DNA from 2 places in the Mesorhizobium sp. M0189 genome. Region 1 is predicted to be linked to the other one. Evidence: riboswitches for the same ligand, from Rfam matches in the RefSeq annotation. Region 1 holds a riboswitch; the other holds the start of a gene.
What was found. Region 1 has a riboswitch for S-adenosylmethionine ahead of metX (homoserine O-acetyltransferase MetX). Riboswitches for the same ligand answer to the same signal wherever they lie in the genome.
Positions count from the first base shown of each region.

Region 2: another riboswitch for S-adenosylmethionine. It lies ahead of NKJ09_RS03015 (O-succinylhomoserine sulfhydrylase); the one in region 1 lies ahead of metX (homoserine O-acetyltransferase MetX).

Region 1 is NZ_JAMYSW010000012.1:49,348-53,758, reverse strand. Features, by position in the region: gene NKJ09_RS20990 (prephenate/arogenate dehydrogenase family protein) at 1-388, opposite strand, end outside; gene hisC (histidinol-phosphate transaminase) at 395-1,504, opposite strand; SAM riboswitch at 1,643-1,720, shown strand; gene metX (homoserine O-acetyltransferase MetX) at 1,796-2,965, shown strand; gene metW (methionine biosynthesis protein MetW) at 3,138-3,752, shown strand; gene NKJ09_RS20970 (hypothetical protein) at 3,815-4,024, opposite strand; gene NKJ09_RS20965 (hypothetical protein) at 4,023-4,229, shown strand; gene NKJ09_RS20960 (DUF1330 domain-containing protein) at 4,314-4,411, opposite strand, start outside.
Region 2 is NZ_JAMYSW010000002.1:23,286-27,696, reverse strand. Features, by position in the region: gene araD1 (AraD1 family protein) at 1-542, shown strand, start outside; gene NKJ09_RS03020 (2'-deoxycytidine 5'-triphosphate deaminase) at 573-1,667, opposite strand; SAM riboswitch at 1,803-1,880, shown strand; gene NKJ09_RS03015 (O-succinylhomoserine sulfhydrylase) at 1,951-3,141, shown strand; gene NKJ09_RS03010 (ceramide glucosyltransferase) at 3,176-4,330, opposite strand.

The sequences.
Region 1 (4,411 bases):
CGGTGCCGGCCAAAGGATGGCCGGGGATGAAGTGCACGCCATCAGGCACATGCGGCTGCATCTGCGCGATCACCGATGCCTTGGTCGAGCCGACATCGGTGAGGATGGCGCCCTTCTTCAGCGCCGGTGCGATCTCCTGGGCGACCGTGCCTGAAGAGCCGACCGGCACCGAAACGATGACCAGATCGGCATCGCGAACCGCTTCTTTCGCATCTGTCGTGTAGGTGTCGCCAAGGCCGAGTTGGCTCGCCCGCTCCAGCGTCGCTTCGCTGCGCGTCGAAATGGCGACTTGGCCGGCAAGTCCCTCGCGGCGGATGACGCGGGCCAGCGACGAACCGATCAGGCCGATGCCGACCAGCGCGATCTTTTCGAACATCGGTGAGGTCATGGTGCCCTAGCTTTTCAGGAATGTCGCGAGTGCTGCGACAACGCCGCGATTGGCCTCTTCGGTGCCGATGCTCATGCGCAGCGCGTTGGGAAAACCGTAGCCGGAAACGCGCCGCAATATGTAGCCGCGCGCACTGAGGTAGTCGTCGGCGGCCGCCGCCGAATGCTTTTTGTCTTCGGGAAAGTGGATCAGGATGAAATTGCCGACGCTCGGGGTCACCCGCAGCCCGAGCCCGGTCAATTGCTCGCTCAGCCAGGCCAGCCAGGTCTCGTTATGCGCGACGCTGCGCTCGATATGAGCGCGGTCGCGGATCGCCGCGATGCCGGCCTCGATCGCCGTCGCATTGACGTTGAAAGGCCCGCGCACGCGGTTGATCGCGTCGATGACGTGCATTGGCGCATAGATCCAGCCGATCCGCGCGCCACCGAGGCCCAATTTCGAGAAGGTGCGGGTCATGACCACGTTTTCCGCGCTGCCCACCAACTCGACGCCGGCTTCATAGTCGTTGCGCCGGACATATTCGGCGTAGGCGGCATCCAGCACCAGAAGCACGTTTCGCGGCAGGCCGGCATGCAGGCGGCGCACCTCCTGGAACGGCACGTAAGTGCCGGTCGGGTTGTTCGGATTGGCAAGGAAGATGATCCTGGTACGCGGCGTCACCGCGGCGAGGATCGCATCGATGTCGGCGCGTTCATCGGTCTCCTTGACCGTTACCGGGACGGCACCGGCCGACTGTATGTAGATCTTGTAGACCATGAAGCCGTGTTCGGTGATGATGGCTTCATCGCCGGGCGCGAGGTAGGTCTGCGCAAGCAGGCCCAGGATCTCGTCGGAACCGTTGGAGCAGACGATGTTCGCCGGATTGAGCCCATGCACCTCGGCGATCGCCTCCCGCAGGCGCCTGGCGCTGCCGTCGGGATAGACCGCGAGCTTGTCGGCGACCGCGCGCGCGGCCTCTATCGCCTTTGGCGAAGGACCGAGCGGGTTCTCGTTCGCCGACAGTTTGTAGACTTTGGCGACACCTTCCGGCGCCGCGCTCTTGCCGGGCACATAGGCTTCGATGTCCATGATGCCGGCGCGGGGCGTTGGACGTGTCTGATCCGGTGTCTGGCTCATTCCATGAAATCCGTCGAGGATGCCTCCATCCGGAGGCCGCAGCGGAAATACAAGCCGTGGCCAGGAATGTCGAGGGGCGGCAATTCGGGATCAAGAACTTGCCGTTGACGAAGCCATGCGTCAGTCCTAGAAGAGCATCGACAGTTCCGTGGTGATTTGGCCGGTCGGCTTGCAGCCACGTTAAACAACTTGCTAAAGGGCCGTTTGCATCTTGTAACCGGCTTTGCGAAGGCATGGCCGGTTTTTGTTGCCCAGACCGGTGGACAACTAAAGCCCGGGCAAGGAGATGTGATGGTCGCTTTGCGCGCTCGAAAAACCAACAACGAGGCCGACCAGCCGTCGAGCCCAGTGTTGCGTTTCGGCGCCGACAAGCCGCTCAAGCTCGACGCCGGCACGCTGCTGTCGCCGTTCCAGATCGCCTACCAAACCTATGGCACGCTCAACGACGCGCGCTCCAACGCCATCCTCGTCTGCCATGCGCTGACCGGCGACCAGCATGTCGCCAACACCAATCCGGTGACCGGCAAGCCGGGCTGGTGGGAAGTGCTGATCGGCCCCGGCAAGATCATCGATACCGACCGTTTCTTCGTCATCTCGTCCAACGTCATCGGCGGCTGCCTCGGTTCCACCGGCCCCGCCTCGACAAATCCCGCAACCGCCAAGCCTTACGGACTCGACCTGCCGATCATCACCATCCGCGACATGGTGCGGGCGCAGCTGATGCTGGTCGAGCATTTCGGCATCGAACAGCTGTTCAGCGTGCTGGGCGGCTCGATGGGCGGCATGCAGGTGCTGCAATGGGCCTCCAGCTATCCCGAGCGCGTCTTCTCGGCCCTGCCGATCGCCACCGGCGCCCGCCATTCCTCGCAGAACATCGCTTTCCACGAGGTCGGCAGGCAAGCGGTGATGGCCGACCCCGACTGGCATGGCGGCAAATATTTCGAGCACGGCAAGCGACCGGAAAAGGGGCTGGCGGTGGCGCGCATGGCCGCCCACATCACTTATCTGTCGGAAGCAGCGCTGCACCGCAAGTTCGGCCGCAACCTGCAGGACCGCGAAGCGTTGACCTTCGGCTTCGATGCCGACTTCCAGATCGAGAGCTATCTGCGCCATCAGGGCATGACCTTCGTCGATCGCTTCGATGCCAACTCCTATCTCTACATGACCCGGGCGATGGACTATTTCGATCTCGCCGCCGACCATGGCGGCCGGCTGGCCGATGCCTTCGCCGGCACCAAGACCCGTTTTTGCCTGGTCTCCTTCACCAGCGACTGGCTGTTCCCGACCGAGGAGAGCCGCTCGGTCGTTCACGCGCTGAACGCGGCCGGCGCCTCGGTATCGTTCGTCGAAATCGAGACCGACCGCGGCCACGACGCCTTCCTGCTCGACGAGCCGGAACTGTTCGCCGCCATCAAAGGCTTCATCGCCTCGGCGGCCCGGGCTAGAGGGCTCGGCGCATGACCTCGAAAAGTTGCACGCTTTTCGGATCAGGACCATGTGCCAGGCATCAGCGCATGACCCTGAAAAGTTGCAGACTTTTCGGATCAGGATCATGCGCCAGGCATCAGCGCATGGCCCCGAAAAGTTGCAGACTTTTCGGGTCAGGACCATGCGCCAGGCAGGAGCCGAGCCAATGAGCGTCAACCGCGCCCAGCGCGTCGACCTCGAAGTCGTCGCCGATCTCATCCCGCCGCAGTCGCGGGTGCTGGACGTCGGTTCCGGCGACGGCCTGCTGCTCGAATTGCTGCAGGCGACCAAGAAGGTCGACGGCCGCGGGCTGGAACTGTCGCAGCGCGGCGTCAACGAATGCGTGGCGCGCGGCCTGTCGGTCATTCAAGGCGATGCCGACAAGGACCTCCAATTCTATCCCGACAAGGGCTTCGACTTTGTCGTCTTGTCGCAGACCTTGCAGGCGACCCGCAATCCGAAGCTGGTGCTCGACGAACTGCTCCGGATCGGCAACCGCGCCATCGTCTCATTCCCCAATTTCGGCCACTGGCGGGTACGCTTTTCGCTGCTCTTCAACGGCCGCATGCCGGTGACCAAGGACCTGCCCTATTACTGGTACGACACCCCCAACATCCATTTCTGCACCATTCGCGATTTCGTCAATCTATGCGACGAACTGGGCGCGACGGTGGAAAAGGCAACCGCGCTCGACGCCAACGGCCAGCGGATCGGCTTCTCGATGCCGTGGTGGTTCTGGAACTTTTTCGGCCAGCAGGCGGTATTTCTGCTGAAACGATAGGTTAACAGGCAGAAGCAACGAACCTCCGACCTCCGCAAAAAACCATATTTTCAGTTTTCCATTCAATGAAATTGCCCAGCATTCTTTGTTGCTTTAACAGGTCTCAAATGGGTTGGTTTGGGGGAAGCAATGAAGACGCTAGTATTAGCAACAGCTTTGATATCGGCCACTTTGATTTCTGGGTGTACGACATCGAAGACCGATTTCCAGAATGGACAAGTCGCGTTGAGCGGCAGCCCGGCGCTGAAGCGGCAGGCGATCCAGCGGTGCATGACCAAGTTCAAGATGCGGTTCGGCAAGGTTGAAAGGGCAAACCTCGCCGCGCTCATGAACGTCCCGGACGCCGGATTGGAACACACGTTCTGCACGCGATTGATGAACGGCTTCGCGAACGGGAGGATCAACTACTCGGATTATCTGGCTGCATTGTCGCACGGCGACATGTCCAACGCGATCAAGGTGCTGCAGGGGCGGTGAAGCTGCCGATGCAGACGCGATCCAAATTCAGTGTCGCCGGACAGATGGCGGCGCCATAGAAGCCGATCGTAGCCGATCATTGCCCTATTCAAGTACGTCGGTGGCCTTGTGCGGATGCGCAACGCCGTCGACAAGGACCACATCGGACTGAGAATTCTCGGTGCGCAGCGGCAAGATCTCCT
Region 2 (4,411 bases), on a different contig from region 1:
CGCCCGGCGCGGCGCTCATGTCGCCCGCCTTCGCCCAGGATGCCGGCGAGGAGCCGGAAATCGCCGGAATCTATGTGATCGGCGACGACGGCGCCCCGTTCCGCGTCGGCTTCACGCTGTCGAACGAGTTTTCCGACCACGTCACCGAGCGCGTGAATTATCTCTTCCTCGCCCATTCGAAACTGCGCAACGCCTCGTTCGGGCCGGAGATCCTGATCGGCGACCTGCCGTCCGACATTCGCGGCGCTTCACGCATCCTGCGCCACGGCAAGCTGCTTTGGGAAAAGCCGTTCCTGTCGGGTGAAGCGAACATGTCGCACACCATTGGCAATCTCGAGCATCACCACTTCAAATACTCGGCCTTCCGCCAGCCGGGCGACGTACATGTGCACATGTTCGGCACGGCGACGCTGTCCTTCGCCGACGGCATCAGGACCGAGCCCGGCGACGTATTCGAGATCGAGGCGAAGGATTTCGGCCTGCCTCTGCGCAACCCGCTCGAAATCGAGCAGCCGGTGAAGGTGGCGGTGAAGGCGCTTTGAGCCGGCATAGGCCGCAAAGTGAGGGGAAGCTCAGCGCGCGGCGCGGAAATGCTTGGACAGTTTTAGGCCTTGCGCCTGATAGTTCGAACCGAGATCGGTGCCGTAGAGCGCTTGCGGCCGTTTCAGCATGTGCTCGTAGACCAACCGTCCGACGATCTGGCCATGATCGAGAATGAACGGCACTTCGTGGCTGCGCACCTCGAGCACCGCCCGGCTGCCGGTGCCGCCCGACGCCGAATGGCCGAAACCGGGGTCGAAGAAACCGGCATAATGGACGCGGAACTCGCCGACCAACGGATCGAAGGGCGTCATTTCGGCGGCGTAGAGCGGCGGCACATGCACCGCCTCGCGCGACACCAGGATGTAGAATTCGTCCGGATCGAGCACCAGCTCGCCGGCACCGCTCTTGTAGAGCGGCTCCCAGAAATCGACGACATCCTGCGCGGCGCGCTTGTCGACGTCGACCAGGCCGGTGTGGTGCTTGCCGCGATAGCCGACCAGCCCATCCTTGTCGCCGTCGAGGTCGATCGACAGCGCGATGCCACCGCCTGAGATGTTGGGTGGTTCGGTGGCGACCAGCATCTCGGCGCGATGCAGGTCGTGCAGTTCGCTTTCCGACAAAAGCGCATTGCCGGTGCGGAACCTGATCTGCGACAGCCGCGAGCCGGTGCGTACAACGATCGGGAAGGTGCGCGGGCTGACCTCCAGATAGAGCGGGCCTTCATAACCGGCGGCGATCTTGTCGAACTCGTGGCCGCGGTCGGTCATTACCCGAGTGAAGATATCGAGCCGTCCGGTCGAGCTTTTCGGGTTGGCCGAAGCCGAAATATGAGCGGGCAGCGCCAGGCTTTCGAGCAGCGGCACGATGTAGACGCAGCCGGTTTCCAGCACGGCACCTTCGGCGAGGTTGATCTCGTGCAGCTTCAGCCGGTCGAGCTTGTCGACAACCCTGTGGTCCGGACCGGGCAAGAAGGAAGCACGCACCCGCCAGGCCTTGTCGCCGAGCCTGAGGTCAAGGCTGGCCGGCTGGATCTGATCGGCATCTAACATGCGCGGCGATTTCAGCGCGCCCGTCTGGAACAGCGCGGAAATATCCTGATCGGGAAGAATGCCTGTCTGCCGCAAGGGTCTGGCTCCGTTCGAACGCCGGGCGAGGTCTTGTTCTGTCGCAGGTCCGACCGTGGACGCCTTTGGCACCTGCTTGGTACAACCCTCTTAATCATGCCGGCAATTGACGCAAGCGCGGCGCGGGTCTAAAGCTCGTTATCCCGTGGTGATTTGGCCGGTCGGCTTGCAGCCACGTTAAACAAGTCGCTAAAGGACCGTCGGGCCGCAAGGCCATATGGACCGGTTGCGACTTTCGCGACCGGTTTTTTGTTGTTTGGACCAATTTTGGTGTTTGGATAGAATGATGACCAAGAAGCGCGACTGGAAGCCTCAGACCGCACTCGTGCACGCCGGGACGCTGCGTTCCGGCTTCGGCGAGACCTCCGAGGCGATGTATCTCACCCAAGGCTATGTCTACGAGACGGCGCAAGCGGCGGAAGCCCGCTTCAAGGGGGAGGAGCCGGGCTTCATCTATTCGCGCTATGCCAATCCGACGGTCGACATGTTCGAAAAGCGTATGTGCGCGCTGGAAGGCGCCGAGGACGCGCGCGCTACGGCGTCCGGCATGGCGGCGGTGACGGCAGCGCTGCTGTGCAGCGCCAAGGCGGGCGACCATGTCGTGGCGGCGCGCGCACTGTTCGGCTCCTGCCGCTGGGTGGTCGAGACGCTGGCGCCGAAATACGGCATCGAGGCAACGCTGGTCGATGGCACTGACATCGCCAATTGGGAACAGGCGGTCAAGCCGAACACCAAACTGTTCTTCCTGGAAAGCCCGACCAACCCAACGCTGGAGGTGGTCGACATCGCCGCCGTCGCGGCACTTGCCAACTCGATCGGCGCCAGGCTGATCGTCGACAATGTCTTCGCCACGCCCTTGCAGCAGAAACCCTTGCAGCTCGGCGCCCATATCGTCGTCTATTCGGCCACCAAGCATATTGACGGCCAAGGGCGCTGCCTTGGAGGCGTTATCTTGTCGGACAAAAAATGGATCGACGAGAACCTGCATGACTATTTCCGCCACACCGGCCCCAGCCTCTCGCCCTTCAATGCCTGGACCCTGCTGAAAGGCCTGGAGACGCTGCCGCTGCGCGTACGCCAGCAGACGGAAAGTGCCGGCCGCATAGCGGATTTCCTCGCCGAGCGCCCGCAAATCGCCCGTGTCATCTATCCCGGCCGTGCCGACCACCCGCAAGCGGCCGTGGTCAAGAAGCAGATGTCGGGCGGCTCAACGCTGATCTGCCTGGATGTGAAGGGCGGCAAGCAGGCGGCCTTTGCTTTCCAGAACGCGCTCGACATCGTGCTGATTTCCAACAATCTCGGCGACGCCAAGAGCCTGATCACCCATCCGGCGACGACCACACACAAGAACTTGACCGATGAGGCCCGCGCCGAGCTCGGCATCGGGCCGGGCACGCTCAGGCTTTCCGTCGGCCTGGAAGATACCGACGATCTGCTCGAAGATATCGAGCAAGCGCTGAGAGCCGCCGGATAGGGCTGACCGAACAGAGGTGAGCGGGGGGCGCCGATCAGGCGCCGGACGGGGTCTCTTCCAGCTCCGCGACGGCCTTGGTCTGGATGGTCATAACGTTGCCGCGCCAGTCGACGGCGCCGCTCAGCCAGCCGCGCGCCCATATCGCCGGCAGCATGCAGTCGCGAACCATCATCGCCAGGATGGTGCGCAGCGACAGGTGCCATCCTTTGACCCAGGCCAAGGCACATTCCGGCAGGTAGGCCGCGACCAGCACGGCGATGGCGGTTGCCGGCAGGCTGACGCCGGCGTCAGCCGCCGCGATCAGCGCAAGCAGCAGCGGCGGCGCCGCGCCGATCAGGATCTCGGGGGCGAAGAACAGCGCGAAGGTGACGCGGCGCAGCCGCGCCCAACGCGCCTGCCGAGACCAGATCTCGCCAAGCGTGCGCCGGCCGAGCGGCTGTTCGAAGGGCGAAGCGACAAGATTGACGCGAAGTCCGAGCCGGTTGACCAGCTTGGTCGCGGCGGCGTCCTCGGCGATCTCGGCGGCCAGTGCGCGGATGCCGCCATTGGCGTCAAGCATCGGCTTGTTCCACAACATGCTCTTGCCCTGGGCGAAGCCAAGGCCGAGCGCCTCTCCAGCGTACTGCCAGCGTGCCTGCAGTGTGTTGAGAAAGGCGCATTCGACCTCCCCCCAAAACCCTTCAGGCCGCGAGCCGATCGGCGTCGAGCAGACGAGGCCGGTGTCGGGCCGCCATGCCGCCATCAGCTGCTGGACATAATCGCTCGGCATAAGCACGTTGGAATCGGCAAGGATGGACCAGCGATAAAGCGCCGCTTCCCAACCCTTCACGCAATTGTTGAGTTTCGGATTGCCGCTGATGCGGTCGTCGCCGACGAGCAGCCGGGCGCGTATAGCCGGAAAACGCGCCATTGCAGCGGTGATCGATTTGACCACGGGGTCGTCGGCATGGGCGACGCAGAAGATGAGTTCGTAGCGCGGCCAGTCGAGTGAGAAGGCGCGCTCCAGCGTCTCCTCGGTAAACGGCTCGACGCCGCGCGCCGGGACGACGATCGATACCGGTGGCACGGTGGCGGCGGGCGATGCGATCCTGGCTGCTCGCTTCAGCTTCAGCGAAGCTAACAGGATGCTGGCGAGATTTGAAAGAAGGAGAGCTATGGAAAAGAGGGCGGCTGCGAATGTCGGTTCCATCGAGATCTGGTCACTCCAGAAATGCTGGCCGCATGACGGCCGTTTTCAACAATTCGACAGAACACCGAGTCGCCCGGCACA